4 regions of the Bradyrhizobium prioriisuperbiae genome follow, and region 2 is predicted to be linked to each of the others. Evidence: predicted binding sites of a transcription regulator. Region 2 holds the regulator's gene; each other region holds the start of a gene.
The links. The regulator LexA, encoded in region 2, represses DNA repair genes until DNA is damaged. The targets are predictions, from matches to a motif close to TGTTCNNNNTGTGTTCNG.
Positions count from the first base shown of each region.

Region 1 (7,897 bases), 2.3 Mb from region 2:
ATGAGCATTCGTTTTGAACCAGGCCATGCTGCCGTGAAGACCGGGATTGGATGGATCGCGGCCTGTCCGTGTCTTGCGATCGGAAGGGACAGGCCGCCGTCAGAGGGCGCTATTCAGCGGCAAAAACAGGTCCGCGACCGCCTCATGATCCGGCACCTCCGGAAAGAAGCTCAGCCGCTGGCAATAGATCGGGAAGTCGCGTGCCTCCTCGCCGCTGGCCGGAAGCCAGTCGCGATAAAGGTAGAGCGCGGCGGGCTCCAGATTGTGGGTGTTGCCGACCACGCGGAGCACCGCGCAGCGTCCGCCGGGGATCTCGCCGGCTTTGATCTCTTCGCCGTTCGCCGCGATCGGTTGCTCAGTCCCGACACAAAGGTCGATGCTATAATCGGCAGGCGACGCAGGACGTCGCTCGGAACGCCAGACAGTGAAGGTCTGATATGTGCTGGGGTGCAGGCCTGCGGCCTTGCGCCATGCGATGAAGCGCTGGAGGGTGGCGCCCAGCGTCGCCGGGTCGCCCCGATGCTGCATGATCGCCACCGGTGTCGGGGGCACATCGCGAATGGTCACGTCCTCAGTAGTAAAAGTCGTCTGCATGAGCTTGCTCCTGGCGTTGTCGAGAGGCCCGAAGGCCGCAAGCCACGGCTCCCAGTCGGGAGATTTCCGGAACGACGACGGCGACTGCCCGAACAGTTGCCGAAAGGCGCGGGCGAAGGCATCCGGTGCATCGTAACCGGCATCCATCGCGATGTCCGTGACGCTCTCGGCGTCCCTGTGGGCCAGCCGGTATGAAGCGTGCTTCATGCGGGCAAGCTGGACATAGCGATGCACGGACAGCCCGAAGGTTGCCGTGAACTGCCGGTGAAAATGATACTTCGAATAGGCTGCGATGCTGCTCAGCGTTTCCAGGTCCAGATCGTCGTCCAGATGCCGGTCGATGTGATCCAGCACCCGCTGCATCCGGGCATGGTAGTTTTGCAGCGCCGCCTTCATCGTTCTGTTCTCCGTGGCGGCACCAGTTCATCGCTGATAGCCGTGACGCGCTCGACCGATCTTGCGGTTTTGTCAGAGCTCGTAGACCGGATGAGCGAAGCGATATCCGGGAACTCCGAAGCGATCCAACCCGGATGTCGCGCGTCGCGCTCATCCGGGCTACGCGCTGCGTATTCTCACCTACCGCCACATCCCGCGCATCCGTGCGCCGATGTCGACCCGCGGCACGGCGTTTGACGTGCGCGCCTTGGGCGGGATCGCGGCGGGCCAGCTTGCGCGCTCGAACAAGGAGAGCAGCGCGCTCGGGATGAAACGGGTGCGCGCGGCATAGACATGCCGGTCGCCCTTGGCGGCCTGGTTGTGGGTGAAGAAGCGCTGCGGCACCATCAAATGAAGATCGTCCCTGGCGCGGGTCATCGCCACATAAAGCAGGCGGCGCTCTTCTTCCAGTTCGGCCGAGGTGCCGGCGCCGAGATCGGACGGCATGCAGCCGTCGACCACATTGAGCACATAGACCGATTTCCATTCCTGGCCCTTGGCGGAATGGATGGTGGAGAGGATCAGATAATCCTCGTCGCGCAGCGGCACGCCTGACTCGTCGCTGGTGGCATCGGGCGGATCGAGCGTCAGTTCGGTGAGGAAACGTTCGCGCGAGGGATAACCGCTGGCGATCTGCTCCAGCTGGATCAGGTCGGCATGACGGGTGATGTTGTCGTCATGGATGCGCGTGAGATGCGGCTCATACCAGGCGCGGGCGCGCTCCAGCTCCGCCGGCCAGCCGAGGTCGCCACGCCGCAGATCCATCATCGTGTCGACGAAGCTGTGCCAGTCCTCGCCCGCACGCGGCGGCGCGGGCAGCGACGCAAGCGCGGTAACGGGATCGAACGTCTCCGCCATCCGCTCCAGCACCCGGTGCGCTGACGTCGGCCCGATGCCGGGGATCAAATGCAGCACGCGGAAGCCGGCGACACGGTCGCGCGGGTTCTCGGCAAAGCGCAGCAGCGCCAGCACGTCTTTCACGTGCGAAGCGTCGAGGAATTTGAGCCCGCCGAACTTGACGAAGGGAATGTTGCGACGGGTCAGCTCCACCTCGAGCGGCCCGCTGTGGCTGGAGGTGCGGAACAGGATCGCCTGCTGCTTCAGCGTAGTGCCGCTTTCGCGCCGCTCCAGCACACGCTCGACAATGCAGCGCGCCTGGTCCGCCTCGTCGCGCACGGCGACGAGCTGCGGCCGTGCCGGCGAAGCGCGATCCGTCCAGAGATTCTTGGTGAAGCGCTCGCGCGCCAAACCGATGACGGCATTGGCGGCGGCGAGGATCGGCTGGGTCGAGCGATAGTTGCGCTCCAGCGTCACGATGGCGGCGGGTGGGCTGAAGCGGGTGGGAAAATCCAGGATGTTGCGCACGGTGGCGGCGCGGAAGGCGTAGATCGATTGCGCGTCGTCGCCCACCACCGTGAGGCCATGGCCGCCGGGTTTCAGCGCCAGCAGGATCGAGGCCTGCAGCGCGTTGGTGTCTTGATATTCGTCCACCAGCACATGGTCGAAGCGGTCGCCGAGATCCTGCGCGATGGCCGGCTCCGCCGCCATCTGCGCCCAGTACAAGAGCAAGTCGTCGTAATCGAGCACGTTTTGCCGCTGCTTCGCCTCCACATAGGCGGCGAACAGGTCTTTCAGTTCCTCCGCCCACTCGGCACACCACGGAAACGTCGCGCCCAGCACCGGGCCGATCGGCATCCGTGCATTGACGCAGCGCGAATAGATCGCGAGGCACGTCGCCTTGGTGGGAAAACGGTTCTCGGTTTTCGACAGGCCCAGTTCGTGCCGCACCAGGTTGATCAGGTCGGCGGAATCCTCGCGGTCGTGGATGGTGAACGCCGGATCGAGGCCAATTTGCTCGGCATAGTCGCGCAGCAGACGCGCGCCGATGCCATGAAAGGTGCCGGCCCAGCTCAGCGCATCGGTCATGATGCCGGCATCCTTGCCGATCACCTGCCGCGCAATCCGCTCCACCCGCCGGCTCATCTCGACGGCGGCGCGGCGCGAAAACGTCATCAAGAGGATGCGCCGGGGATCGGCGCGGTTGACGATCAGATGCGCCACGCGATGCGCCAGCGTGTTGGTCTTGCCGGAGCCCGCGCCGGCGATCACCAGCAGCGGCCCGCCAATGGTTGTGTCGCCGGAGACGCCATGCTCCACGGCGCGCCGCTGTTCCGGATTGAGGGCGTCGAGATAGGCGGCGGCGGGCACGGCGAATCATTTCCCAGGGGTGGAGGGCACGATCCGGGGTTCGCGGTGTGTTCGCAAGGGTTATCGCGGCGGGCGAGCCGTTCCGGGGGGCTGATTTGTCGAAGGGCGCAATCAACGACCGTTGACACGGACGTTACGGAAGCATCGGGCCTGCCCGAATTCGCATCGGTGACAAAGGCAATAATTTCAGAGATCGAGCGGAGGGCTTACGATCATTCGAAGCGCTAGATTAGCCTTCTTAGTTTCCTCTCCGCGTCAAGTTCTAGTTCAAAATTCCACGGCAACGGCGTCAGAAGCTTCGCTAATCCGCCCTGCGCTTTTGCTTGTTGCAAGGTCGGCATTTTAACTCTTGATCCCCTCAGCTCTAAGAAGGTCGTTGAAGCTCATATGCACAACACCCTCTTTTTCGCAAATATCAGGAATTTTTTGGCGCTTCTCACTTTCCTGCATTGTGTTCAGCTTCTTTTCGGAGCTTATCACAGGGAGCTTAAGGGTCTTAGCCAAAGCTATAATCGTTAAATCGTTTAATCCAACCGTGTTTTTCCGGTTCCCGTTGTATTCAGAAACGATCGATGAGTATTTGATTTTCATTTCTTCATAGTTGGCTACATAGGCCTTCCAATCCCAGAATTCTTCTTCGATCTCTAGCTGAAGATTCGCCTCGTTCGCCTTAATGCAGTCGCCGATGGGTCCGGGAAGGTGGCCAAGTTCTTCATATATTTCCGTTGTTACCGCGAACTTGCCTGCGGCGATCAAGTCAGCGACGCCAGCCCAAATTGATGAATGTATATCCTCTGGCATAAATTCCAGAGGAGTGCTGAGGCCAGACGTATCGAGGCAATACGCCTTCATTTAGTCCCTGAAGCGGTCGCGGATATCCTCTAAGTGAACCAGATTCCTGATTCCCATAAATTCTCCGGCATTATGATTTGTGATTGCGCCGTTCGACCACGCCTCTAGGACAAGGCCTGTATAAAGATCGCCTCTCGACGACCGAAAACGTGATGCGTAATATTTGGGGCGTCCACCGCCTTCGAAAGAGGCCTCCTGCTCAAGAAATCGCTCCCTCATAACCTTCCAATAGAAATCCTCTCGAACGTATCCTAGCTCGACAAGTCTTATCAGCGCGGCATGACGGCTTACGCAGAATGCGTTGGCAATTTTCGATATGCGCTTGTCGTCGATAGACTGTTCTGGTCGCTCAGGCTTTGGAAGCACCTTAGCAACTTGATCCGCAGGCATCAGAAATGCGCCAGCAAATGCGTCGCACCAATCCTCAACGGTTTTAGCCCGCGTTTTTTCGGGAGCCGTACGGAGCGGCCCACTGATAGCGCTTTCTCTTAGCACAACGTGACCAAGTTCGTGTGCGAGTGTGAACGCTTGCGCCGTAGGCGCTTCATTGCTGAAAATAACTACTGGAAGAGGTGACGCAAAAAGACACATACCCCGTGCGCCAAAATTCGCGAGGCCGGAATTCTTCATCACGATTATGCCCGCGCGCTCAAGATAGTTTCTGAATGCCGAAATAAACTTATCTTTGTCATTTCCTTTACGAGAGAGTTGCTCTGCCATAGGCAGTGCAATTTTTTCGCGCACACGACCCGCGACTACGTCGGGTTTTTCTGTCGTAGTGGCGAAAAAAGTTTCCGGTATTCGCATTGGCTCGCTTCCAACCATCGCAAAAAGGTCGATCGCATTCAGCCGGACTTCTTCAGCTTCTGACTGAATAAGCAGTAGTTCATACTGTTCAGTCGGTTTGGGAACCTCACGGTGCATCCGAAAGTCTGGGACGAGATCCAGTTCTTTAACCGGTGGCTTGCTTTTCGAGAGGAGCTCCATGAACGGCAGGTCGTAGACTCCTGCAAGCTTTCGGGCTTGTTTAATGGTTGGGATAACCGAGCCCGATTCCCAATTCTGAATATGATCCGGGGTGACACCGGCGCTCGCCGCCGCGCTGTCAGGGGTCAGCCGAACGCGCTCGCGGGCCCATTTCAGGACTTCGCGGTTAATCGGTGCGCGTTCCTTTTTTGCCGTGGCTGCCATGTCGTTATCCTATCTGAAAGATAATCACGGAACCCGCATAAGTTGAGCGAGAATTTCACTCATTTCGGTTACCGGAAGGGGGCTGGCAGGGAAAATTTGTTTCCTACAAGCTTTTGGGTAGGAGTGCTGTTAGGGGCTTCTCTCACAGCCGAAGTCGTTAGCGGGCACCGGTTATTGAGGCGTCGGAGCATGTGAGTTCCATCATTCATGGCTCGGGTGGGCGATTGCTGGATGACCGACACGCTGCCTGAGCTGGCCATTCCCTTCTGGATTATTGTTATGTTATAACATAACAAATATGTTCAGCAGGAAGCCCGACATGGCCCTCGATCATCTGATGGACGTGCTGCGCCAGAACCTGCAGCAGCAGGCGCGCAGACACATGACCTGGTTTCAAGACCAACTCGTTGTGTTCGACGACAGCAAGGCGGAAGCATTCCTGCTGGAGAACTGCGTCGGTTATGACGGCACCATCGATCTGCGGGAGCTCGCCGAGGCGATCGAGAAGGCGAGGGTTGCCGGATGAGGCGTCCCGAAGACCGTCCTGGTAACGTCATTGTTTTCGTCCCGAAGCCGGACCTCGAACGGGCGCGTCTCATTCGCGAGGCGCACGCGATCTACGAGTCGATATTCCCGACGCAGGTGCCCGACGATGGGGTCGCGGAGCAGGCGGACAGTGAGTCGTGTGAGATGTGATCCTGTCTTTTACCTTCAGCCCAGCAACTCAAAGCAGACAAGCGCAGGCTCGAAACCGACGAGCACCACGCAATCTGGAGCAGGGTCTTTGCAGAATAAAAATTTAGTTATTTCAATGAATTATGAAATGTGACGAGATTGTCGGCGCTATTCTCTGCAAAAAGTGATTGGAATATTATTGCTCATGGTGAGATAAGGCCCCATATTCCCTGCAAAGGATGCAGAGAATATGACATATATATACGAGCTTAAGGGGTGGCCTGACTTCCATTGGAATGCCGAGCGGCTGGTGGAGCGCCTGGCGGCGGTACGCCATAAGCAGGGCAGGCTGATCGGCCGGATGGAGGGGCTAGGGTTCAACCTGCGGGCCGAAGCGGCCTTGCAAACCCTCACCGAAGAAGTGGTCAAATCCAGCGAAATCGAGGGCGAGGTCCTCGATAAGAACCAGGTGCGTTCATCGCTCGCCCGCCGCCTGGGGATGGACATTGGCGCGCTCACGCCCGCCGATCGTCACGTCGAAGGCGTCGTTGAGATGATCCTTGATGCCACCGAGAAGTACGCGGAATCGCTCACCACGGAACGGCTGTTCGATTGGCATGCGGCTCTGTTTCCGACAGGGCGCAGCGGCATGCGAAAGATCACGGTTGGTGGTTGGCGCGTGGAGCAGGCGGGGCCTATGCAGGTCGTATCCGGCCCTGTCGGTCGAGAGCGGGTTCATTATGAAGCACCGGTCGCCGGACGCCTCGAAAATGAAATGCAGCGCTTCCTGGATTGGTTTAACGGCGTTGCCAGCATCGACCCTGTCCTTAAAGCGGCCCTCGCTCACCTTTGGTTCGTCACCATCCACCCCTTTGAGGATGGTAATGGTCGCATCGCGAGAGCGATTGCAGATTTGGCTCTCGCGCGATCGGAAAACAGCGCTCAGCGCTTCTACAGTATGTCGGCGCAGATCCGGAAAGAGCGCAATGCGTATTATGAAATTTTGGAAAGCACGCAGAAGGGCGAGCTGGATATCACCCCATGGCTTGCGTGGTTCTTGGGATGTCTGGACCGTGCTTTTGAAGGGGCCGATTCCATCCTTGCTCACGTGCTTAGCAAAGCGCGATTCTGGGAGCTGCATGCCGGGGATCTCATCAGTGAGCGACAGCGAGCCGTCATCAATAGATTGCTGGACGGTTTCGAGGGTCAACTAACATCATCAAAATGGGGAAAGCTCACCAAGGTCTCGCAAGCGACAGCGGCGCGCGACATCGAGGGGCTTATTGAGCTTGGCATCCTACGGAAGGATTCCGCTGGAGGACGCAGCACAAGCTACTCATTTGTCTTGCCAGAAGAGACATAAACGGATTCAGCGCTTTGTGATGGGTTCCCGGGGGAACCAATCCGGCGACAAGCGGGTTGTCGCGGATGGCTCAAAACCCGGGAGATTGCCGTGACAATCGCAAGGATCATTCTGGCCGGCGCCGTTGCGCTCACGATCATCAGCCCGGCGGCCCGGGCCGAACAGGATCTCACGGGCATGATCACGAAAATTGATCGGATCAGTGGCACCATCACCATTCAACGGACACAAAGCGGGACCGTCGGCTCCGCAAGCGGTGGCGCTGCGGAAGAGTATAGGGCCCAGAGCGGCGTGTCGCTGGATGTCGTGCATGCCGGTGACAACGTCACCTTCTCCACGACCGATACCGGCGGCGGGATGAAGAGCGTCACAAAACTTCAGAAGCAATAGGGCTAAGCAATAGAGCTTCGCGCCGTCAGGGACGTGGGCCGCCGGGGGACTCGTTTCGACTTGCCCCCACCTTCCACCGCTTACGCGCTTGACGCCGTAACGCCAAATCACCGACGCTGAATAGGCTCGCAACCATTCCGGTTGCGGGCGTTTTCTTTTCATTTCGGATCAGCGCGACGAACCCGCCCC
Region 1 is NZ_CP135921.1:4,839,456-4,847,352, forward strand. Features, by position in the region: gene RS897_RS22785 (MarR family winged helix-turn-helix transcriptional regulator) at 1-4, shown strand, start outside; gene RS897_RS22790 (AraC family transcriptional regulator) at 100-990, opposite strand; gene RS897_RS22795 (ATP-dependent helicase) at 1,171-3,237, opposite strand; gene RS897_RS22800 (DUF4411 family protein) at 3,580-4,089, opposite strand; gene RS897_RS22805 (XRE family transcriptional regulator) at 4,090-5,280, opposite strand; gene RS897_RS22810 (hypothetical protein) at 5,600-5,806, shown strand; gene RS897_RS22815 (Fic family protein) at 6,206-7,318, shown strand; gene RS897_RS22820 (copper-binding protein) at 7,409-7,708, shown strand.
Region 1: the regulator LexA is predicted to act here: its motif matches at 3,275-3,292, upstream of RS897_RS22795 (ATP-dependent helicase).

Region 2 (7,897 bases):
GCGCGGATCGAGGCCATCCGCCTGATTGAAAAGAAGGGCGGCAAATCCGGGCACTTCATCATGACGGATGATGACACATCCCGTGATTCACGCACCGGCAAAGCGCGCACAAGAACGAAACAAGACTGACGGGAGTTTCCGATGGCGCTGATGCCGGTTGCTGATGCGCTCGCCGCGGTGGTGTCCGGCGTGGACCCGCTGCCGGAAGAATCTGTCACGCTCGAACAAGGCTACCATCGCGTTCTGGCGCGCGACGTCGCGGCGCGGCGGACCCAGCCGCCGAATCCGATGTCGGCGATGGACGGCTACGCGGTGCGCGCGGCTGACGTCGCCACAGTTCCCGCGCGCCTCACCGTCACCGGCGAAATCGCCGCGGGCCGTCCCTTCACCGGCACGCTGCAGCAGGGCAATGCCATCCGCATCTTCACCGGCGGCGTCATTCCCGACGGCGCGGACGCGGTGGTGATACAGGAAGACACCGATCGGGACGGCGACATCGTCATTGTCAACGAGCGCGCGGTTGCGGCACGCCACATCCGCCCCGCCGGTGTCGATTTCCGCGAAGGCGACGTGCTGCTGCACCGTGGGGCGCGCCTGACCGACCGCGCGCTGTCGCTGGCCGCTTCGATGAATCATACGACGCTGCCGGTGCGGCAGCGTCCCAAGGTGGCGATTCTCGCGACCGGCGACGAACTGGTCGCGGCCGGCGGCGCGCCTGGTCCCGGACAGATCATCTCGTCCAACGCCTATGCGCTGCAGGCGCTGGCGCGCGCGGAAGGCGCCGAAGCGATCGATCTCGGCACCGTCGGCGACACGCTCGAGGCCACAACAGCTGCGGTCCGGCGCGCGCGCGACAGCGGCGCGGATATCCTGGTGACCACCGGCGGTGCCTCGGTCGGCGATCATGACCTGGTCAAGTCCGCGCTCGATGCGGAAGGCGTCGAGATGGCGTTCTGGAAGATCGCGCTGCGCCCCGGCAAGCCGATGATGCACGGGCGGCTCGGATCGATGCGCATCCTCGGGCTACCCGGTAATCCAGTGTCCTCCTATGTCTGCGGCTTCCTGTTCATGGCGCCGCTGATCCGGGCCCTCTCCGGCCGCAGCGATATTCATCCGCCGCTGGAGGCGGCCCTGCTCGGCGGCCCGCTGCCGGAAAACGATCAGCGGCAGGATTACCTGCGCGCGCGTCTCGAGCTGCGCTCCGACGGTCTGCCGATCGCGACCGCGGTGAGCAAGCAGGACAGCTCGCTGCTCGGGAATCTCTCCGCCGCGCAGGCGCTGATCGTGCGGCCCCCATTCGCTGCAGCGGCAGCCGCGGGGTCATCGTGCTTCATCCTTAAGCTTCCCCTCTAGGCATTCTCCGATTTGTTGACCGTAAATTAAGAGGTTGCGGAACACATATGGAACATATAGTGTCCGTTCATGATTTGTTTCGAACGAGTCCCTGTTAAGCGCTTCGGCTCGATCGACTGAACTCAACTTGACAGACTCAACTGACAGACCTGCGGCTGTGACAGCGCCGTATTTTGGGGGAATGGTAAGATGCTCACGCGCAAGCAATACGAACTTCTCCGCTTCATCAATGAGCGGCTGAAGGAAGCCGGAGTGCCCCCCTCGTTCGACGAGATGAAGGACGCGCTCGACCTGCGCTCCAAATCCGGCATTCATCGCCTGATCACCGCTCTGGAAGAGCGCGGCTTCATTCGCCGCCTGCCCAACCGGGCGCGCGCGATCGAAGTCATCAAGATGCCCGAGCAAGCCGCCAACAACGGCGGCGGACGCCGGGGTTTCACCCCCAGCGTCATCGAGGGCAATCTTGGCCGGGTGGTTCGCTCCACCTCGGAAGATGAAGGCGGACGTCCGGTCGCCATTCCGGTGATGGGCCGCATCGCGGCCGGTACGCCGATCGAGGCGCTGCAGACCCGCAGCCACACCATCAACGTACCACCTGAGATGCTCGCCTCGGGCGAACACTATGCGCTGGAGGTCCGCGGTGATTCGATGGTCGAGGCCGGCATTCTCGACGGCGACATGGCGCTGATCCAACGCACCGAAGGCGCCGACACCGGCGACATCGTGGTCGCCCTGATCGACGAGGAAGAAGCCACCCTGAAACGCTTCCGCCGCCGCGGCGCCTCGATCGCCCTGGAGCCGGCGAACGCCGCCTATGAGGTGCGGATCCTGCCGCCCAACCGCGTGCGCATCCAGGGCAAGCTGGTCAGCATCTTCCGGCGTTACTGAAGCGTCTCAAGTTATCCGGCCCACAATCGCCCGGCGGAATGACATCCGCCGGGCATTTTTTGCGCGTGTGCATAGCCGACCGACGGCAGCAAGCCCGCAGCGCCTGTCCCGTCCATCATTAACGATACCGCGCGCAACACCCCCGGGTTCAAAGAATCAAACAATGGTTGATTCACCGTCGGGCCCTAGAATCCACCGGGTCGCGCCACTACGACGATTTGATCGATCCGGAGAGCTGCTGCAGATCGTGGCTCTCGCTTGCGAGGGACCTGCCAAATGTTTCGCATTCTCTCCTCGGTTCGGGAAGATGATGCGCCATTCTTGTTGATGTGCACAACGCTCGTCATCCTGTTCGGGATTGTAAGTATCGCCTGCGGCACCGCATACATCAGACAAATCAACGCACAAAAGATCGTCGCCGAAACGTCGCCGTCCCCTGCAACCATCATCTCCGCTGTTCCAATGAAGAGGAAGTACAGACCGCTTTATCCCAAATGGACCGAGGCGGTGATCAGGTTCGAGCGGCGCACGACGACAGGCATGGTTGCTTGCGAAGCGGTTCGGCTCAACTTCAATTCGTGGTCAACCGAATACCGTCCGGGAAAACTCTTCCAAGTTTATCCACGAAAAACGACGTGCGAAAATCCGATCTATGCCCCCGATATCCACGATCCTGCCAGGATCGGGTGGCTGGTTCTGATCACAACGACAATAACCGTACTTTTCGCCGGACTGATTGCCTACGGACTTTACAGGACGCGACAGCGCGAGATCGCGCTTGCAGCGACGCTCGCGATGCATTTCGATCGTCAGACTGACGACCGATTTCAGACGTGACGTCGACCGGAACCTCGACCGCATTCGAGCCCTCGAACGCCGCCTATGAGGTACGGATCCCGCCGCCCAACCGCGTGCGCATCCAAGGCAAGCAGGTCAGCATCTTCCGGCGTTACTGAAGCGAATTTTGAACCGAGAAAAAGCCGGCGGGCATTACGCCGCCGGCTTTGTTCCTGCGGCTGCCGGCCCGGCACTGTCCGGTTCCGCCGCGTATGGGCCGATGCTGGGCTCGGATGGTTAATCCAAGATTAATCCTCAACAGCAATCCCTTGCGATTTATTGGACGCCTCTTGCGCGCGTTCGGTTCAAGGTTGCCAGTGGCTCGTCGTCGCTCCCGATATCGCGCTAATCGTCAGACAGGCGATCGCTCTCGGCGGGTGTCACGTCCACCGGACGATCGCCGGTGCGATTGGGTGCGCTTGCCGCCTGCCCCTCCTCAATCGGCACAGCCGGCGCCCAGGGACGGTCGCGGCCTGCCGGCTTTTGCGCCTCGGCGATGAAGGTGCCGTCCCTGCGGCGCAGCGCCTGGGAGCCAGACCGGCGCAACCGCGCCTGATCGACCACGTACGCCGCGCAATCGGCAGGCGGCTGCCCGTGGGAGACGAGAAGCGCTGCTCTCGCGCAATCATCGGCGAACGCATCCGGCCTGATCGACAAGGCCACCAGAGACCCATCACGCATCTCGACCACGCAGCCGGCGCCGTCGCATGACACGCCTTCCATCAGGGACGGATCAGTCGCGATGCGTGCATCCGCATCCGCCGCGAGCCACTCCTTGACCAGGAAAGCATCCTTGCCGATGCGCATCAGATGCAGCCGTCCGTCCTTGCCACGCACGCCGATGTTCTGCCCGTCCGACGAGATCAGAATGTCTGGCTGCGGCGTGGCCAACGCCCACAGCGCCGCGACAGCGATCACGGCTAGACCCACGAAACGCAGCGGCGTCCGTAGCAGCCCCAGCATGATCATGCCGACCGTCGCAACCAGCAGTGGCCCGGTGCCGAACGCCGCCATCCGCCCGACCGCGCCCGGCAAAGCCGCGACCCACTGCGCAACCAGGATCATCCAGCCGATGCCGACATCCATCAATTGCCAAAACACGCCGTCGAGGCCGAACGGCATCGCGACCAGTCCCAGCAGCCCCGCCGGCATCACCAGCGCTGAGACCACCGGCATTGCCGCCAGATTGGCCAGCACGCCATAGGGCGTGATGCGATGGAAATGGAACGCCGCATAAGGCGTGGTGGCGAGGCCCGCGATCAGCGACGCCAGCATCAGCAGCATGAATTCGCGTCCGCCCCACAGCGCGATCCGCGTGGCCGTGGAATTGTCCGACGTTGCAAACAACGCCGGTAAACCGTTCGCCACCAGCGCGACCAGGCCGAGCGTCGCGGCAAACGACATCTGGAAGCTCGGGTGCACCAGCGCCTGCGGCGCAAGCACGAGCACCGTCATCGCGGCGATCGCCAGTGTGCGGAAAGTGATGGCGCGCCGGTCCACCATGATCGCGATCAGCACCACGGCCGTCATCAAGAACGAGCGCTGCGTCGCCACCTCGGAGCCCGACAGCAGGAGATAGAACGCGGCCGCGATCAGGGCCGCGACCGCCGACCATTTCTTGATCGGCGCGGAGACGGTCCACGCCGGCACCAGCGCCAGCAGGCCCCGCATGGCGAAGAACACGATGCCGGCCACCACCGCCATGTGATAACCGAAGATCGACAGCACGTGTCCCAGGCCCGAGATGAACATGGCGTCGTTCACCGGCGTGGTAATGGCGTCACGGCGGCAAGGAGTGCGGTGGCGATGGCGCGGGAATCGCCGCTCAGCGCAGTGCGGATACGGGCATCGATGGCGTCGCGCATACCCTGCAGTGTCGCCGCATAACGCAGCCACAGCCCGCCTCCGCTGGGCGGCGCTTCGGTGGCCTTGATGGCTCCCATCACGAAACCGGAGGCGCCGATGCCCTGGAAATACAGGTCGCGACCGAAATCGTAGCTGCCCGGCCGCAGCGGTGCGAGCGGCGGCGTCAGCCGTGCCTTCATCTCGACAAAGCTGCCGACGGCGGGCGCCAAACCCTTCCTGACCGACAGCCGCACCCGCGTCAGCTTCGCCTGCTGGCGCGGGCTATCCATTTCCTCGACGCGCAGCACAAAACGATCGGTGCGCTCGCGCTCCTCGTGAGTTTCGACAAACCCTTTCAAGGTCACACCGCTGATCGGCCGCGCCAGCACCGGGTGCGCCACCGGCGCGGTTTTCCAGGTCGCCGTTGCGAACCCCGCGGCCATTGCCGCGACCATGATCGCGATTGGGAAGACGGCACGTCCGCGCAGCAGCACGCAGACGCCGCAGAGGACTGCGGCCACCGTCGCCGTGACCCAGGCAACCGGCTCGCGGTCGGCGGCGAAATAGACGGCAATGCCGGCGCCGAAGGCGACGGGGACCCATGGCAACAGCCGTCCGGGGCCGGCTTCGGCGCGGATCCAGTCCCGCACATGGGAGGCCCAGGCCGGCCATGAGGCGCCAAAGCTTGCAGGGACCTGGGCACGCGCCGGCGTGGCCTGCGGCCAGGTCTCAGCTCTGCTTCGTGTCTGGCCCTTGTGCGGCGCCACGGCTCCCCCCGGAGGGAGAATGCTACACCAGCCGCAACCGCGCGCCAGACCGAAGCTTTACGAGCTCAAAGCCAAAGTGCGGCGGGTCAGCCTTCCGCCGCGACCTTGGCCCAGGTGTCCCGCAGACCGACGGTACGGTTGAACACCAGCTTGCCGGGCGAGGAATCCTTGTCCCGGCAGAAATAGCCCTGGCGCTCGAACTGCACGGCAGCGTCGGTGTTGTCCGTCGCCAACGCCCGCTCGACCATGCAGCCGGTGAGCGTTTCCAGCGACTCCGGATTGATCTGGGCGGCGAAATTCGTGGCCTCCGGCTGCTGGGCGCTGAACAGCAGATTGTAGAGCCGCACCTCCGCGGGCACAGCCTCGGCTGCGCTCACCCAATGCATGGTGGCCTTGACCTTGCGGCCATCGGGTGCGTTGCCGCCCCTGGTGGCCGGGTCATAGGTGCAACGCAGTTCGACCACCTCGCCATCGGCGTTCTTGACCGCCTCGCGGCAGGTGACGAAATATCCATAACGCAGGCGCACCTCCCGCCCCGGCGCCAGGCGGAAGAACTTCTTGGGCGGGTTCTCCATGAAGTCGTCGCGCTCGATATAGAGTTCGCGGCCGAAGGTGATGCGGCGGACGCCCTGCGACGGATCGTCGGGATGGTTCACCGCCTCGAGTTCTTCGCTCTCGCCTTCCGGATAGTTCTCAAGCACGACCTTCAGCGGCCGCAGCACGGCCATGCGGCGCAGCGCCGATTTGTTGAGGGTTTCGCGCACGGCGAAATCGAACATGCCGATGTCGACGGTGCTGTTGGCCTTCGCCACACCGATGCGTTTGACGAATTCGCGCAGTGCGGCGGGCGGCACACCGCGCCGCTGCAGGCCGGCGAGTGTCGGCATCCGCGGATCGTCCCAGCCGGACACATGGCCACTGCGCACGAGTTCGGTCAGCACCCGCTTGGACAACAGGGTGTGGGTCATGTTGAGCCGGGCGAACTCATACTGGTGCGGCCGCGACGGCACCGGAAGATTGTCGAGGCACCAGTCGTACAGCGGGCGGTGATCCTCGAATTCCAGGGTGCAGATCGAATGGGTGATGTGCTCGATGGCGTCGGACTGGCCGTGGGCGAAGTCGTAACTCGGATAGATGCTCCAGGCCGTGCCGGTGCGCGGATGATGCGCATGCAGGATGCGATAGAGCACCGGGTCGCGCAGATTGATGTTGCCGGAGCCCATGTCGATCTTGGCGCGCAGCACGCGGGCGCCGTTCGGAAACTCACCGGCGCGCATGCGCGCAAACAGATCGAGGTTCTCGTCGACCGAACGGTCACGGAACGGGCTGTTGCGGCCGGGCTCGGTCAGCGTGCCGCGGCTCAGCCGGATCTCCTCCTGGGACTGATCATCGACATAGGCCTTGCCGGCGCGGATCAGATCCTGCGCCCAGGCATAGAGCTGCTCGAAATAATCGGACGCGAAATGCAGGCCCTCGCCCCAGTCGAAGCCGAGCCAGCGCACATCGCGCTGGATGGCGTCGATGTATTCCTGCTCTTCCTTGGTCGGGTTGGTGTCGTCGAAACGCAGATTGCAGCGCCCGCCGAATTCCTCGGCAATGCCGAAGTTCAGGCAGATCGACTTGGCGTGGCCGAGGTGCAGGTAGCCATTGGGTTCCGGCGGGAAGCGCGTCACCACGCCCTTGGTCTTTCCGGACGCAAGGTCATCGGCCACAATATCGCGAATAAAGTCGCGGCCTGCGTCCGGGGTCGATTCGTCAGTCATCGTGGTCCTTTCAAGCTGCGCCCTATGTGCCAAATCGGCGGCCCCGCGCCAAGTGCCGGGCGACCCGCCCGCGCAGCTTTGTCGAACGGCCGGAGCGTCCGATTGTGCCGTTCAGTCCGGTATTTTCTCGGATTTTAGCCCGCGGACGGCACGATTAGCCCTGAGACAGGGTGCCGCCATTATGGTACATGGCCGCAAATAACCGCTTACCGAGATTCAACGCCCGAAATGACAGCACCGATCGTCACCCGCTTCGCTCCCTCGCCAACCGGCTTCCTCCACATTGGCGGCGCGCGCACCGCCCTGTTCAACTGGTTGTATGCACGCGGCCGCGGCGGCAAGATGCTGCTGCGGATCGAGGACACCGACCGCGAACGCTCCACCGAGCCTGCGATCGGCGCCATCCTCGACGGGCTCAAATGGCTCGGCATCGAATGGGACGGC
Region 2 is NZ_CP135921.1:7,164,351-7,172,247, forward strand. Features, by position in the region: gene moaC (cyclic pyranopterin monophosphate synthase MoaC) at 1-129, shown strand, start outside; gene RS897_RS33580 (molybdopterin molybdotransferase MoeA) at 142-1,353, shown strand; gene lexA (transcriptional repressor LexA) at 1,543-2,241, shown strand; gene RS897_RS33590 (hypothetical protein) at 2,518-3,078, shown strand; partial or broken gene RS897_RS33595 (transcriptional repressor LexA) at 3,087-3,197, shown strand; partial or broken gene RS897_RS33600 (ComEC/Rec2 family competence protein) at 3,424-5,711, opposite strand; gene RS897_RS33605 (glutamine--tRNA ligase/YqeY domain fusion protein) at 5,777-7,453, opposite strand; gene gltX (glutamate--tRNA ligase) at 7,682-7,897, shown strand, end outside.

Region 3 (7,897 bases), 2.6 Mb from region 2:
CGACGGCGATGGCTTCGTTTGCGATCGGCTCGCGGCTCGCCTCTCTGAACGACGGCGTGCTCAATCAACTGCTGGGAACGCTGCTTGGCACCAAGCTGTCGCTGTCACTGATGGATTACAACGCCCTGCTCAGCGCCAAGGTCGATGCATTCAGCTTCCTGTCGGCGCTGGCGACCCAGGTCAATCTCACCGCAGGGACCTATGACCAGTTGCTGCAGGGGGAGGTCAAGCTTCCGGATCTTGTCGCGGCGCTGCTCAATGCGCAGCGTTCGACCAACGGCAACGATGCCGCGACCATCGCACTCTCGAAGGTCAGCCAGGGCCTCATCGGATTGCTGACCAAGATCGTACCGCAGAGCCTGATCGATCCCGGCCCTTATGCGGTGCTGCAGGCGGGACAGAAGCCGCTGTTCGGCCTGCCGATATCGGTGCTCGATTTGTTGCAGGCGATCGCGGTGCTGGGCAACGGCACGCATCAGATTGCCGCAGGGCTCAATCTGAATATACCGGGCATTGCGAGCGTGCAGCTGCAGGCTGCGGTCGGCGAGCGTCCGGTGGGCACGAGCTGGATCACGGTGGGGACCAAAGGCGCCAGCGTTCACACGGCCCAGACCCGCGTGCTGCTGCAGGTCCAGTTGCTTGGCAGCGGGGCGGCGTCGGTCGTCAATCTGCCGCTGTATGTCGAGGTCGCATCGGCCACCGCGACACTGGACGCCCTGCAATGCGGGTATCCTGACATCGGCACCTCATCGGTGACGCTGGGGGTGAAGCCGGGCGTCGTCGACGCCTGGATCGGCGGCGTCTCGACGGCCGAGCTGACCAACTTCAGCGTCCAGCCCAATCCGCCGGCCGCAACCCTGGTGAATGTCCTTGGCCTTGTGAAGGTGACCGGTCGCGCCCACGCGTTGATCGGCAACACCACGCCGACCAGCGTCAATTTCAGCTATGCCGACATCCAGGCGCAGACCAGGAAGACCGTGAACAGCACCTCGTTCGTCTCGTCGCTGCTGGGGAGCCTGCTCGGCAATCTGGATTTGAGAGTGTCGATTCTCGGGCTGGGCCTGGATCTTGGGCCGCTGCTCCAACTGGTCGGCAATATCCTGGCCGCGGTGACGGCGCCGGTCGACCAACTGCTGGCCTCTGTGCTGCAGACGCTCGGCGTCAGTCTTGGCCAGGCCGACGTCTGGACCACCGGGATCCGCTGCGACAGCGCGGTGCTGGTGAACTGAGGCCGGCCGGGGCAGGCATGTCCGCGAATGCGGTCGATATGCTTGCCCCTGCCTCTTTCGGCTGGTAACCCGGAGCGGAATTCGCAGGTCGGTGCCCCGCATCCGCGGCACCGGGTGGCCTGCCGGCCCGATCCGAGTGACATGTCCGAAAAATCCAAAAAACCTCAGAAACTCAAGGCCCGGCTGCCGCGCGGCCTCGCCGATCGTGGTCCCGCCGAAATCGCGGCGACGCGGCGCATGATCGCCACCATCCAGCAGGTCTACGAGCTCTATGGCTTCGAGCCGGTGGAGACGCCGGCGATGGAATACACCGACGCGCTCGGCAAATTCCTCCCCGATCAGGACCGCCCCAACGAGGGCGTGTTCTCGTTCCAGGACGACGACGAGCAGTGGATCAGCCTGCGTTATGATCTCACGGCGCCGCTGGCGCGTTATGTGGCGGAAAATTTCGAGACGCTGCCGAAACCCTATCGCAGTTATCGCGCCGGCTATGTCTATCGCAACGAAAAGCCGGGCCCCGGCCGCTTCCGCCAGTTCATGCAGTTCGACGCCGACACGGTGGGCAGCGCCTCGCCGGCGGCGGATGCAGAGATCTGCATGATGGCCGCCGACACCATGGAGGCGCTCGGCATTCCGCGCGGCGCTTATGTGGTGAAGGTCAACAACCGCAAGGTGCTCGACGGCGTGCTGGAGGCAATCGGGCTGGGCGGCGAGACCAATGCGGGCCGCAGGCTCACAGTGCTGCGCGCCATCGACAAGCTCGACAAGTTCGGCACCGATGGCGTGCGTTTGTTGCTCGGCGCGGGTCGCAAGGACGAAAGCGGCGATTTCACCAAGGGCGCCGAGCTCGCGCCGGAGGCCATCGAGCAAGTCATCGCGTTCACCGAAGGTCGCCCGGGCGGCGAGTCGAAACTCGCCGCCGAGGGACAGGCCGAGCTCGACCAGATCAGGCAACTCGTCACCGCGGGCGGTTATGGCGAGGATCGTATCAAGATCGATCCGTCGGTCGTGCGCGGTCTCGAATACTACACCGGCCCGGTCTACGAGGTTGAGCTGCTGCTCGAGACCAAGGACGAGAAAGGGCGCCCGGTGCGCTTCGGCTCGGTCGGCGGCGGCGGCCGCTACGATGGTCTGGTCTCGCGCTTCCGTGGCGAACCCGTGCCGGCCACCGGTTTCTCGATCGGCGTGTCGCGGCTGCAGGCGGCGCTCACTCTGATCGGCAAGCTCGACACCACGCCGGAATTCGGCCCGGTGGTGGTCACGGTGTTCGACCGCGATCGTATCGGTGACTATCAGGCGATGGTCACGGTGCTGCGCAAAGCCGGCATCCGCGCCGAGCTCTATCTCGGCAATCCCAAGAACATGGGCAACCAGCTCAAATACGCCGACCGGCGCAATTCGCCGTGCGTCATCATCCAGGGTTCGGACGAAAAGGCGCGCGGCGAAGTCCAGATCAAGGATCTGATCGAAGGCGCCAAGGCCGCGGCCGCCATAGCCTCCAATCAGGAATGGCGGGAAACCCGTCCGGCCCAGTTCGCGGCCAGGGAAGACAATCTCGTCAACGCCGTGCGCGACGTGCTGGCGCGCCATGACGTGAACTGGGGTTGATTTCGGGGCAACCGACGTTCATCACGAGTAACGTCCAACCAACAAAAGGAGCAAACAATGCCTGAAGTCCACGTGTTCATGGCCGCCGGCCGGACCGACGAGCAGAAGAAGGGCATGATGCTCGATATCACCCAGGCGCTGGTGAAGAACCTCGGGGTCCCCTCCGACGTCGTCACCGTGCAGATCATCGAAGCCAAGCTCACCGACAAGATGAAGAACGGCCAGACCTTCCTCGAACGCCAGACGAAGACGTAACGCGACCGATGCCCCCTCATGGTGAGGAGGCGCATGTGCGCCGTCTCGAACCATGAGGCCGACACGTCTCTGCATGCGGGCCTCATCCTTCGAGACACGGCCAAAAGGCCGCTCTTCAGGATGAGGGTTTTCACTTCATTTCGGAGCGATTGAATGAGCGCATTGGATGCCATCGCTGTCGGCATGAGCGGCGAAGACAGCGTGACGGTGACCGACGAACTCACCGTCGGTCATTTCGTGGCGCATATGCCGAAAGTCTACGCCACGCCGATGATGATCCTGCTGATGGAAACCGCATCGGCGGCGGCGATCGCGCCGCATTTGCCGGAGGGTTTCGTCAGCGTCGGCACCGAGGTCAATGTCCGGCATCTCGCGGCGACCCCGGTGGGGCGCGTGGTGCGCGCCATCGCCCGGGTGATCGAGGTCGAGGCCCGCAGCGTGCTGTTCGAGGTCACAGCCTTCGACGGCGACCGCAAGATCGGTGACGGCACCCACCGGCGCGGCGTGGTCGATGTCGTGAAGTTCAGGAAGCAGTTCCCCGGCACATGATCGCCGCGCGGCTGCGGCGGACCATGGGCCGCTGATGGATGCAGTGGCGACTGCCGCGTCTCACTGCTTCTTCATCATGTTGTTCTTCATGTTGCGTGCGGCTTCTTCCAGATCCTTGACGTTCATCTTTGCGCCGCCGGGCATGATCATGTCTCCGGCCTTCTGGTCGGCGGCGCAGGCGCCGACCCACTTGGCTTCGACGGTGATGTTGGTGTCGCGCGACACGCCATTGGCGAGATGCTGCGACGTCATCTTGATGGTGTAAGCGGAGTTGAAGTCGCCGGTGATCTCGGTGTGCGACTTCATGGTCATGCCCGGAGTGCCGCACTCCGTGTCCATGATGTAGCCGGTCGCGGTCTTCTGCATGTCGCGCTTGCTGCAGGCCGCGCTGACCGGCTGCGAGTTGATCCGGGCCATCAGCACCTTGTCGGTTGCCTCGTCAGTGCACTGCTGCATCGAGATCGGCGTCTTCTGGCTTTCCGCGGACAACATCTTCATGTCCCACAGGCCGGGCTTGCGCGTCGGCAGCTCCAGTTCCCCGGCGTGGGCTGTTGCGGGCAGGGCGAGGCAGATCAGCGCGGCACTGATCGCGCCATGGGTCAGCAGGCTTCGCATCGGGAATAGCTCCTCAAATCAACATCAATATGGATCGGCCGGCGCAGAGCCGGTGACGCGCATCCGGAGCTACAGCATGATTCGACCGGGAATTATGTCGCAGCGAATGTGCGGTGGCCGTTCTACCTGCCGTGCAGGTGGCGAGATACTCGCAAATGAGAGATGGCCACCGGAAACCGGCCGTGCCCCGGCGGCAGAAAGCAGGCGCTACTTCATCCCGGGGAGGACCACGTCGCCGGGCTTCTGGCCGGCCGGGCAGGCGCCGATCCACTTCGCGTCCATCGTCACATCGGTGCTCTGCGGCGCCTTGCCGCCGACTTTCGACTTCACCCTCACCGTGTAGGCGGAGTTGAAATCCCCGGAGATGTCGGCCTGCATGGTCATCGGTGCGCCGTCGGCCTTGCACTGCGAGTCCACCGCGAAGCCGGTCGCCGTCTTCTTGATGTCGTTTTTCGTGCAGGCGTCCTTGTCCGTTCCTGCGAACGAGGAGGTCATCTCCTTGTCGGTGCTGGCGTCGGTGCATTCGTGCATGGTCATCGCCGGCGTCTTTGCGCCGGCCATGATCATCTTGACCTCCCACAATCCAGGCTTGCGCGTGGGCAGATCGACGGCATGGGCGAGCGTGGGAAGGGCGGTGCAGAGCACGAGCACGCCGAGCGCGCGAGACGGGAAGAAACTCGACATGAAAATCTCTCCTCCAAATGAACAATAAAAACGGGCGACCGATTGATCGGTGCGCCCGCGTTTAACCGATGATTTTCTCAGAACGATGTCAGTAGCGAACGCGCAACGCGTGGTCAGCGCGTCCCGCCCGCGGCCAGATGCAGGCAAACGAGAGATAGCCGCCATACACCGGCTGCATCCCGGTCAGCTTCACGACCTTGCCGTATTGCGCGCAGTGATCGATCGCCATCGCCCTGGCGTCTGCCCGGCGGACCAGCTCATACGAAATGATGCCACCGGTGTCGTTGCCCTTGAACGGCGGCACCCAATATGCGCGTGCCGTGCTGGTCGCTGCTGCGGACAGCAGAACTCCCAAGGCAACTCCCAAGGCGGCCGCCAGTGCGCCGGTGGTTTTCATTCGCATCTCGATCTCCATTCGATTCCAGCGCCTAACTTACCGGCCGGCCGGGGCGCTGAGAAGCCGGGATGCGGCATTGCGGGGGAGTAGTTGGCCGGTGTTGCCGTCGTGCACTTGACCTGCTGCCGGCTTCGCGGCACCGTCCGCCGCAATCAACAATCGGCAGGCGGTCCATGCGCGAGCTTTTCAAATCCTTCAGCAAATCCAGCGCCGGTGCGGCATTCGCCGCATGTCTTGCTCTGCTTCTTGGCCTGCTGGCATTCGGCACCGCGGCCGAGGCGGCCAATCCGCTGGAAATGAACTTCTGGCTGTCCGGCCCGCGTTATGACAGCAACGTGCCGGCCTGCGAGCAGGCGCTGGACACCATCTCGTCCCGGTTTTCCGAAAAGGAAGGCAAGTACTGGAATTCCAGCCTGCAGATCACGGGTTATGAGAAAGTGCGTGAGGTCGCGTTCCGGCCCTGGGCAGCGAACTCCATTCCGCGCCGCTTCTGCTCCGCGCACGCCATGCTGAGCGACGGCAAGGCACGTTGGGTGCATTATTCGATCATCGAGGACGGTGGCTTCGCCGGCTACGGCTCCGGCGTCGAATGGTGCGTCACCGGGCTCGACCGCAACTGGGCCTACAATCCGGCCTGCAAGGCTGCCCGTCCGTAACCACTTCTGAACACTCGAGATTTGAGCCAGATTTTGACGCCGCGTGCTGTGAAGCGCGCGGCGTTTAAGTTTGTTCTTGAAATGTTCTCGTTGGCTGGCTAGGCTTGAGGAGTGGTTCAAGGTGGTTGTGTGTCTGTAAGGGGCGTTGCCATGATCCAGTTTCCGTCTCAGCGTTTCTCGATCCGCGGCATTTCAAAAGCTTTTGTCTTCCTGGCGCTGATAGCCCTGTTGGGGAGCGCGTTGGCCCTCAATCCGGCCCGGGCGCAGGATCACCGGCAGAATGCGCCGGGCGAATTCGATTTCTATGTGCTGTCGCTGTCCTGGTCGCCGTCGTTCTGCGAGGCGGCGAGCGAGCGCGGCAATACCGGGCGCAATCAGCAGATCCAGTGCGGTGGCCGGCCCTATTCGTTCGTGGTGCACGGGCTGTGGCCGCAATACGACCGCGGCTTCCCGAACTATTGCCAGCGGCCCGCGCCGCGGCTCGACCGCAACATCGTGTCGTCGATGTTGGATTTGATGCCGGCGCCGGGGCTGATCTTCAATGAATGGGACAAGCACGGCACCTGCTCCGGGCTCGGCGCGCGCGCCTATTTCGAGACGGTCCGCAAGGCCCGCGCGGCGGTGAAAATCCCGGCCGAATACCTTGATCTGTCGGAGAGCCGGATGGTGACGCCGGCCGACCTCGAGGACGCCTTCGTCAAGGCCAATCCCGGCCTCAGCACTGCGGCGATTTCGGTGACCTGCGACAGCCGGCGGCTCAGCGAGGTGCGGGTCTGCCTGAGCAAAGACCTGCAGTTCCGCGCCTGCGAGGAAATCGACCGCCGCGCCTGCCGCCGCGACAAGGTGGAAATGCCGCCGATGCGCGGCAGCTGACGCTGACCCTCGCACCCGGTTCCAATTCTTCGCGCCCAATGCTTCTTCGCGCCAACGCCATGTTGGCCTCAACTGACGCCCTCGTGTCGGACACGGGGGCGTTTTTTTGTCCGGTGGTTGTCGTGGAGTCCGGGGGGGGGGCGTCCCCGCCGAACGTTTCCACTCCAGCGCAAAATGCTTTAGGCCTTGGATATGAACTATCGTCACGCCTTTCACGCCGGAAATTTCGCTGACGTCATCAAGCACATCGTGCTGGTGCGGATCCTCAGCTATCTGCAGGACAAGCCGGCGGCGTTTCGGGTGATCGACACCCATGCCGGCGCCGGCCTGTATGACCTCACGGGCTCCGAGGCGACCCGCAGCGGCGAATGGCTGACCGGGATCGCACGCCTGATGCAGGCGCGGTTTTCGGAAGCCGCACAGCCGCTGGTCGGCCCGTATTTGGACATTGTGCGGGCGTTCAATCCGCCGGGACAGCTCAAGACCTATCCGGGATCGCCGCTGATCGCCCGCGCCATGCTGCGTCCACAGGACCGGCTGGTGGCCTGTGAGGTCGAGGAGCAGGCGCGCAAGCGCCTGATCTCTGCGCTGCGCCGGGACGAGCAGGGGCGGGTGGTCGATCTCGACGGCTGGACGGCGCTGCCGGCCTTCGTGCCGCCCAACGAACGGCGGGGCCTGGTGCTGATCGATCCGCCGTTCGAGGCCAAAGACGAGTTCACGCGGCTCGCCGATGGCTTTGCCGGGGCGTTCGCGAAATGGCCGACCGGCAGCTACATGCTCTGGTATCCCGTCAAAGAACGGCGGGCGACCGAAACCCTGGCCCGAAGTGTGGTGCAGACTGCGGCGGCTAAGCCCGGCGACGACAAGGTGCTGCGCATTGAATTCAGCGTCGCGCCCCAGACTGTCGATGGTCCGCTGGCATCGGCGGGGCTGTTGGTGGTTAACCCGCCCTGGACACTCGCCGGCGAGTTGAAAACCCTGCTGCCCGAGTTGCAGAAACCGCTCGGCCAAGGCGGCGCAGCGCGCTTTCG
Region 3 is NZ_CP135921.1:687,932-695,828, reverse strand. Features, by position in the region: gene RS897_RS03265 (TadG family pilus assembly protein) at 1-1,229, shown strand, start outside; gene hisS (histidine--tRNA ligase) at 1,371-2,837, shown strand; partial or broken gene RS897_RS03255 (tautomerase family protein) at 2,889-3,092, shown strand; gene RS897_RS03250 (thioesterase family protein) at 3,246-3,641, shown strand; gene RS897_RS03245 (DUF3617 domain-containing protein) at 3,702-4,256, opposite strand; gene RS897_RS03240 (DUF3617 domain-containing protein) at 4,464-4,940, opposite strand; gene RS897_RS03235 (hypothetical protein) at 5,029-5,343, opposite strand; gene RS897_RS03230 (hypothetical protein) at 5,511-5,993, shown strand; gene RS897_RS03225 (ribonuclease T2 family protein) at 6,144-6,866, shown strand; gene RS897_RS03220 (23S rRNA (adenine(2030)-N(6))-methyltransferase RlmJ) at 7,059-7,897, shown strand, end outside.
Region 3: the regulator LexA is predicted to act here: its motif matches at 6,065-6,082, upstream of RS897_RS03225 (ribonuclease T2 family protein).

Region 4 (7,897 bases), 4.3 Mb from region 2:
TGGGCAAGACCTATGACGGCGACGATGCCGAGCAGGGCCGCACGGTGCTGCGCGATCTCGCGACGCATCCGGCGACCGCGACCCATGTGGCGGCCAAGCTGGCGCGGCATTTCGTTGCCGATCAACCGCCCGCCGCACTGATTGAGCGGATGGCGAAGGTGTTTCGCGACACCGATGGCGATCTCAAGGCAGTGGCCAAAGCGATGGTCACGTCGGACGAAGCGTGGGACGCGCCAGTCGCCAAGCTGAAGCGGCCAAGCGAATGGATTATCGCCATGGTGCGCGCCACCGGCTTGACGCAAGCCGATCCCGTGCGATTCACCGGCGGGCAAGCGCTGCTTGGCGAGCGTCTGTGGCGGCCGACATCGCCGCGCGGTTATCCAGACGATGAAGCGTCGTGGATCGACGGCGTGGGACGGCGGCTCGACGCCGCCAGCAATTTCGCCGAGCGCCTGTCGGGGCGGATCGATCCGCAGGACGTGATTGCCAACGTGCTGGGATCTGTGTCGCCGGAGGCGAAACAGGCGGTGGGCCGCGCCGAAAGCCGCCAGCAGGCGTTGGCGCTGCTGTTCATGTCGGCCGAGATGTTGAGGAGGTAACCATGGGTCTTCATCACCATTTACCAAGCCGCCGCGAAGCCCTGCTGGGCGCCGGCACGCTGTTCGCCTGGAGCCAGATGCCACGGCTGGCCCGCGCCGAGGGCCGCGATCCGCGATTACTCGTGATCGTGCTGCGCGGCGCGCTCGATGGTCTCGGCGCCGTCGCGCCAGTGGGCGATCCCGACTGGATAACACTGCGTGGCGACCGCGCGCTGGTGCTCGACGGCAAGACCCCGGCGTTGCCGCTGGATTCCTTCTTCGCGCTCAATCCGGCGATGCCGCAGCTGCATCGGCTCTACAAGGCGCAGCAGGCCACCATCGTGCACGCCACCGCGACGCCCTATCGCGACCGCTCGCATTTCGACGGCCAGGATGTGCTGGAAAGCGGATTCGCGCGGCCCGGCTCGGTCGACAGCGGCTGGCTCAATCGCGCGCTGCTGGCGCTGGCCTCCGACGGCCGGGTCGACCCGCGCGGCAGCCGCGCGCTCGGCGTCGGCGCCGTGACGCCGCTGGTGGTGCGCGGACAGGCGCAGGTGATGTCATGGGTGCCACAGCAACTGCTGGCCGCCAGCGACGACACCCAGGCTCGGCTGCTCGATCTCTATCGGCACACCGATGCCAAACTCGCAGCCGCGCTGGAGGCCCGGATTCGCCTGGCCGCGCTCGGTGGCGCCGGCAGCGTGATGGCCGACGATGCCCAGTTGCCACCGCCGGGCATCGCGCGGGTGCGTGCCTATTTCACTGACGCCGCCGGCTCCGCGGCACGCCTCCTGGCGAAAGCAGACGGCCCGCGGGTGGGCGCGCTGGGCTTTGTCGGCTGGGACACCCACATCAACGAAGGCGCGGCCATGGGCCAGCTCGCCAATCTTCTGGGCGCACTCGACGGCGCGCTGGCCGCGGTGGAAACCAACATGGGCGAGGCCTGGCGCGAGACCGTGGTCGCCGTGGTCACCGAGTTCGGCCGCACTGCGCGCATCAACGGCACCAACGGCACCGATCACGGCCAGGGCACCGTGGCCTTCCTCGCCGGCGGCGCACTACGCGGCGGGCGCGTGGTGGCGGACTGGCCGGGGCTGAAGACCGCGCAGCTCTATGAAGGACGCGATCTCAACCCCACCACCGATTTGCGCGCCGTGCTGAAAGGCCTGCTGCGCGATCACCTGCGCGTGGACGAACGCGTGCTCGCCACAAAGGTGTTTCCCGACAGCGCCGATGTGACGCCAACCGCGGGGCTTGTCGGATGATGGCGATGCTCTCGGGACGCGAACTGGAATTTCTGTTGGGTTTGAGCGCGAGCTGGCGGCAGCTCTATCGCCGCGAGCTCGCGCGTCTGTTGACAACGGAGGACACCCCATGCGGCGCCCGCCACGACGCCCGTTCCACAGCCTCGCCAGTGAATTGCTCGATATCGCAACAAACCGGACGCGGCCGGATCATGATGTTCACGCCAACAGAGGCGCGACGGAGTACGTAGAGCCTATCGCGCGTCATCCTTCTCCGGCATCGGGCGTACTGGATGCCCGCGTTCGTGGGCATGACACGGAATATATGGAGAAGCGTTTGCGCCCCTAATACTCCACCCGCATCAGATACAGCCCGTCCGGCGGCGCGACGGGGCCGCAGGCGGGGCGGGCGCGGGCGTCAAGGGCGGCTTTCAGATCGGACGCGCTCCAGCGGCCCTCGCCGACCCACACCAGCGAGCCGACCATCGAGCGCACCTGGCTGTGCAGGAACGAGCGCGCCGACGTCGTGATGTTGACGTTGTCGCCATCGCGCGCGACATCGAGCACGTCGAGTGTCTTGTCCGGCGATTTGGCCTGGCACTCGGTGTCGCGAAAGGTCGTAAAATCGTGCTTGCCGACCAACAGCTGGGCGGCCGCGTGCATCGCAGCCGTATCCAGCGGCTTTGGCACCCGCCAGGCCTGCCCGAGATCCAGGGTGAGATCGGCGCGACGGTTGATGATGCGGTAGAGATAATGCCGCTTGATGGCGGAGAAGCGCGCCTCGAAATCATCCGGCACGATTTCGGCCGAGAGCACGCCGATGGGATACGGACGCAGATGGGCGTTGAGGCCGTCGCGCACGCTGTCGGTGCGAAACGCCTTCGGCAGATCGAGATGGGCGACCTGGCCCTTGGCATGCACACCCGCGTCAGTGCGGCCGGCGCCGTGCACGCGCACGGCCTCGCCGCATAGCGCCCTTGCCGCGATCTCGAGCGCCCCCTGCACCGACAGCAGATTGTCCTGCAGCTGCCAGCCGCAGAACGGACGGCCGTCATATTCCAGGGTGAGCTTGTAGCGGGGCATCAGGCCAGCCGCAGCGGCGGCTTGAGCCGCGTGCCGTTGAGAAAGGCGTCCGCCTTCATCGGCGGCTTGCCGGCGCGCTGCAGCTCGATGATGCGGATGGCGCCATCGCCGCAGGCGATGGTGAGATGTTCGTCGAGCAAGGTGCCTGCGATGCCGAAGCCGGGCGCGAGTTCGCAGCGCAGCACCTTGACGCGCACCGCCTCGCCGTCGTTCGGGATTTCGCACCAGGCGCCGGGAAACGGCGACAGGCCATGGCAATGCCGCAGCACCTCGCGCGCCGGCTTGCTCCAGTCGATCCGCGCCTCGGCCTTGTCGATCTTGGCCGCATACGTGACGCCGTCTTCGCTTTGCTTCGTAAATTGCAGCGTGCCGCGCTCCAGTGCGCCCATGGCCCACGCCGTCAGGTCGGCGCCGATGCGCGAGAGCCTGTCATGCAGGTCGGTGGCGGTCATGGCGTCGGTCACAGTGACGCGTTCGGCCATCGCCACATCGCCGGTGTCGAGGCCGACATCCATCTTCATCACCATCACGCCGCTGTCAGCATCGCCGGCCATGATGGCGCGGTTGATGGGAGCTGCGCCGCGCCAGCGCGGCAGCAGCGAGGCATGCAGGTTGAAGCATCCCAGCGGTACGGCTTCGAGAATGGCCAACGGCAGGATCAGCCCGTAGGCGACGACGACGGCGGCATCGGCTTGATGTGCGGCAAATTCGGCCTGCGCCTCAGGTGTCCGCAACGTCTTCGGCGTCAGCACGGGAATGCCGAGGCTACGCGCCTCGCGCTCCACCGGCGTCACCTGCTCCTTCATGCCCCGACCCGCGGGCTTCGGCGCGCGGGTGTACACCGCCGCGATGTCGTGGCCATGGGCAACGAGTTCCAGCAGCGTCGGCACCGCGAAATCGGGCGTGCCCATGAAGATCAGGCGGAGGGACATGGCCGGAGATTCTTCCTTCGAGCGCTCTGAGACTACCCGCATTTTACGGACGTCTCATCCTCGGGGTGTCGAAACGCGTTGCAAACCGATGCGTACGCCTCACCCCACCCGCTTCGCGGCCTTGGTGAACTTCTTCAGCACGCGGTCGCGCTTCAGTTTGGACAGGTAATCGACGAACAGCACGCCGTTGAGGTGGTCGATCTCGTGCTGGATGCAGGTGGCGAACAGGTCGCTCGCCTCTTCTTCCCGCATCTTGCCGTCGAGGTCCATGTAGCGGAAACGCACGCTCGCCGGCCGCTCGACCTCTTCATAGTATTCCGGGATCGACAGGCAGCCTTCCTCATAGACCGACAGTTCCTCGGACACCGACAGGATCTCCGGATTGATGAAGACGCGGGGAGCCTTCTCCTCGCCCTCCTTCTTGGACAGATCCATGGTGATCAGGCGCAACGGCTCGGCGACCTGGATCGCGGCGAGCCCGATGCCGGGAGCGTCGTACATGGTCTCGAGCATGTCGTCGGCGAGCTTGCGCACCTGCGCCGTGACTTTTTCGATGGGTTTCGACACCAGACGAAGCTGCTTGTCCGGCAGGATGATGATTTCACGAATGGCCATGGCGCGCGATGTAATCCGGGCTCAGCCCGCGGTCAATCACGGCAACGCGGCCACGCACCATCGGCGACGTGGACGGTATTAACCTGGCGTTAACCATGATTTTTAACGATGGATTAACCATAAATGTTCCCTCTTCGTTCGCATTCAGAGGCGAATCGGGCTAGAAGGGCGAGATGAACGAGATCCTTTTTGTCATCGACGACACGCCGATCCGGACGGGCATGGTGTTGCTCGCCTTCGGCGGACTGGTGCTGGCGCTGCTACTGACCATCACCATCGTGATCGCCCGCGGCAGCGGCCGCAGCCAGGCCGCAGCGATGGCCCAGGCGATCCGCGCCGATGAGCTGGAGGAGCGGGTGTCCGAACTGCTGCGCGCACAGGACCAGGCGCAGGGCCGCGTCGATGCCATGGGGCAGGCGCTGGCCGGACGGCAGGCGGAAATGGCCCGTGCGGTGAGCGAGCGGCTGGATGCGGTGGGCCATCGCGTCGGCCAATCCATGGAGCAGACCACCCGCAACACGGCACAGAGCCTGCATGCGCTGCATGAGCGGCTCGGCATCATCGACAATGCCCACAAGAACCTCACCGATCTGACCACCCAGGTGACGACGCTGCGCGACGTGCTCGCCAACAAGCAGTCGCGCGGCGCGTTCGGCCAGGCGCGGATGGAAGCCATCGTGCAGGACGGCATGCCGAAAGGCAGTTACGAATTTCAGCACACGCTCTCCAGCGGCAAGCGGCCGGACTGCGTGGTGTTCCTGCCGGACCAGCGCCCACTGTGCATCGATGCCAAATTTCCGCTCGAGGCCGTCACCGCGCTGCATAATGCCCGCTCCGACGACGACAAGAAAATCGCGACCCAGCGGCTGCGCCAGGACGTGATGAAACATGTCGGCGACATCGCGGAGAAGTATCTGATCCCGGGCGAGACCCAGGATACCGCGCTGATGTTCGTTCCCTCGGAATCGGTCTATGCGGAAATCCATGACGGCTTCGACGACGTGGTGCAAAAGGCCTATCGCGCCCGCGTGGTGCTGGTGTCGCCGTCGCTGCTGATGCTGGCGATCCAGGTGATGCAGCAGATCCTCAAGGACGCGCGGATGCGCGACGCCGCCGACCAGATCCGCACCGAAGTGATGAACATGATGGGCGACGTGGAGCGGCTGCGCGACCGTGTCAGCAAGCTCGGCAGCCATTTCGACCAGGTCAGCGAGGACGTCCGCCAGGTGCTGATCTCGGTCAACAAGATCGGCAAGCGTGCCGCCAAGATCGAGGAGCTGGATTTCAGCACCCCGGCCGAGGCCGAAGCACCGCCGGCCAAAGCCGCGCCGGAATTGTTCACCGTCCCGACCGCGCGCAAGCTGCGGGCGGGGGAATGACGGAGACAGCCATGACCACGCCTTATGATCGCCTCGCGGCCCTCGGACTGACCTTGCCGCAAGCGCCGGCCGCAGCCGCCAACTACCTGCCGTTTCTGCGCCACGGCAACGATCTCTACATCGCGGGCCAGGGACCGTTCGATTCCACCGGGAAACTCCGCACCGGCAAGGTGGGCCGCGACCTCACCGTGGAGCAAGCCTATGACGACGCCCGCGTCACCGGCCTCAATGTGCTGGCGCAGGTGCATGCGGCGACCGGCGATCTCGGCCGCGTGGTGCAGGTGGTCAAGGTGCTCGGCATGGTCAACGCCACCGAGGATTTTCGGGATCATCCCAAGGTGATCAACGGCTGTTCGGATTTGTTCGTCGCGGTGTTCGGCGATGCCGGGCGACATCCGCGCTCGGCGGTCGGCATGGGCTCGCTGCCGATGGGCATCAGCGTCGAGGTCGAGGCGATTTTCGCCATCCGCTGAGATCCCTCGCGGATTTGCCACATTGGCCCTCCCCGGCCAAATCAGATAGGGGGAAAGCGATGACGTCAGCCCCCGACGAGAGTGTCGTTCAACCGGTCAGCCGTCCCTCATGGCGCGCGGCCATGGCGGTGTACCTGCAGCCGCGGGTGCTGATCGTGCTGTTCCTCGGCTTCTCCTCCGGCCTGCCGCTGGCGCTGTCCGGCTCGACGCTGCTGGTGTGGATGCGCGAGGCCGGCGTCGACCTGCGTACCATCGGGCTGTTTGCGCTGGTGGGGACGCCCTACACCCTGAAATTCATCTGGGCCCCGCTGGTCGACGCGCTGCATATTCCTGTGCTCACCCGCTGGCTCGGCCGCCGCCGCGGCTGGCTGGTGTTTGCGCAACTGCTGCTGATCGCCGCCATCCTGCTGCTGGCGATCGCGGACCCCGCCCGCGCGCCGCTGCATGTCGCCATCGGCGCGCTGCTGGTGGCCGCCGCGTCCGCCACCCAGGACATCGTGGTCGACGCGTTCCGCGTCGAGAGCCTGCCGGAAAGCGAACAGGCCGCCGGCATGGCCGCCTATGTCGCCGCCTACCGCATCGGCATGCTGGTATCGACCGCGGGCGCGCTGTTTCTTGTGAGCGGCATTCAAGGCACCGGGCTCGATGCGGCGGCGAGCTGGAAGTGGGGCTATGTGGTGATGGCCGCCATGGTGCTGATCGGCACCGTCACCGCGCTGGTGGCCACCGAGCCCGGACAATCGGCCCGCGCCGACGCCGCGATGGGCGGCAAGACCAGCATGGCACGGGTGATCGAGGCCGCGCGCGGCGCGTTCTCCGAATTCCTGATGCGCAAGGACGCGGCCGCGGTTCTGCTGTTCGTGGTGCTGTTCAAATTCACCGACGCGTTTTCCGGCACCATGACCGCTCCGTTCGTGATCGACCTCGGCTTCAGCCGCAACGACTACGCCGCGATCGTCAAGGGCGTCGGCCTTGCCGCCACGCTGCTCGGCGGCTTCGCCGGCGGCTTTGTCGCCCGCGCCTATTCGCTGCCGGTGAGTCTCTGGATCGGCGGCGTGGTGCAGGCGCTCGCCAACCTGTCGTTCTCCTGGCTGGCGATCGTCGGGGTCAATCAATACGCGCTGGCGGTGGCAATCACCGCGGAGAATTTCACCAGCGCCATCGGCACCGTGATCTTCGTGGCGTATCTCTCGGCGCTGTGCAAAAGCCCGCTGCACACCGCCACGCAATATGCGCTGCTCACGGCGCTGGCCGCAGTCGGCAGGACCTATCTCTCGTCTGGCGCGGGTTTTGTCGCCACCGCCACGGGATGGCCGCTGTTTTTCGTCATCTGCGTGCTGGTGGCGATCCCGAGCCTGATCCTGCTGGCGTGGCTGCAGCGCCGCGGGCATTTCGAGACGCTGGGGAGGCCGGGGTAAGCAGGTAACGGCCAGCTATTTTTTGTCATTTCGGGGCAGCGGATTCGTGAGCGAAGCTTTCATCACCAGCAAAGCTTCCTTCAACGGCGGCAGATCATCCTTCAAGGCTTTCCAGATGATCCGACTATCGACGCGCTGGTACTCGTGCCGCAGAATGTTGCCGATACCCGCTATA
Region 4 is NZ_CP135921.1:2,876,923-2,884,819, reverse strand. Features, by position in the region: gene RS897_RS13575 (DUF1800 domain-containing protein) at 1-599, shown strand, start outside; gene RS897_RS13570 (DUF1501 domain-containing protein) at 602-1,843, shown strand; gene truA (tRNA pseudouridine(38-40) synthase TruA) at 2,168-2,905, opposite strand; gene fmt (methionyl-tRNA formyltransferase) at 2,905-3,837, opposite strand; gene def (peptide deformylase) at 3,937-4,452, opposite strand; gene RS897_RS13550 (DNA recombination protein RmuC) at 4,626-5,831, shown strand; gene RS897_RS13545 (RidA family protein) at 5,843-6,304, shown strand; gene RS897_RS13540 (AmpG family muropeptide MFS transporter) at 6,364-7,722, shown strand; gene RS897_RS13535 (HepT-like ribonuclease domain-containing protein) at 7,738-7,897, opposite strand, start outside.
Region 4: the regulator LexA is predicted to act here: its motif matches at 4,577-4,594, upstream of RS897_RS13550 (DNA recombination protein RmuC).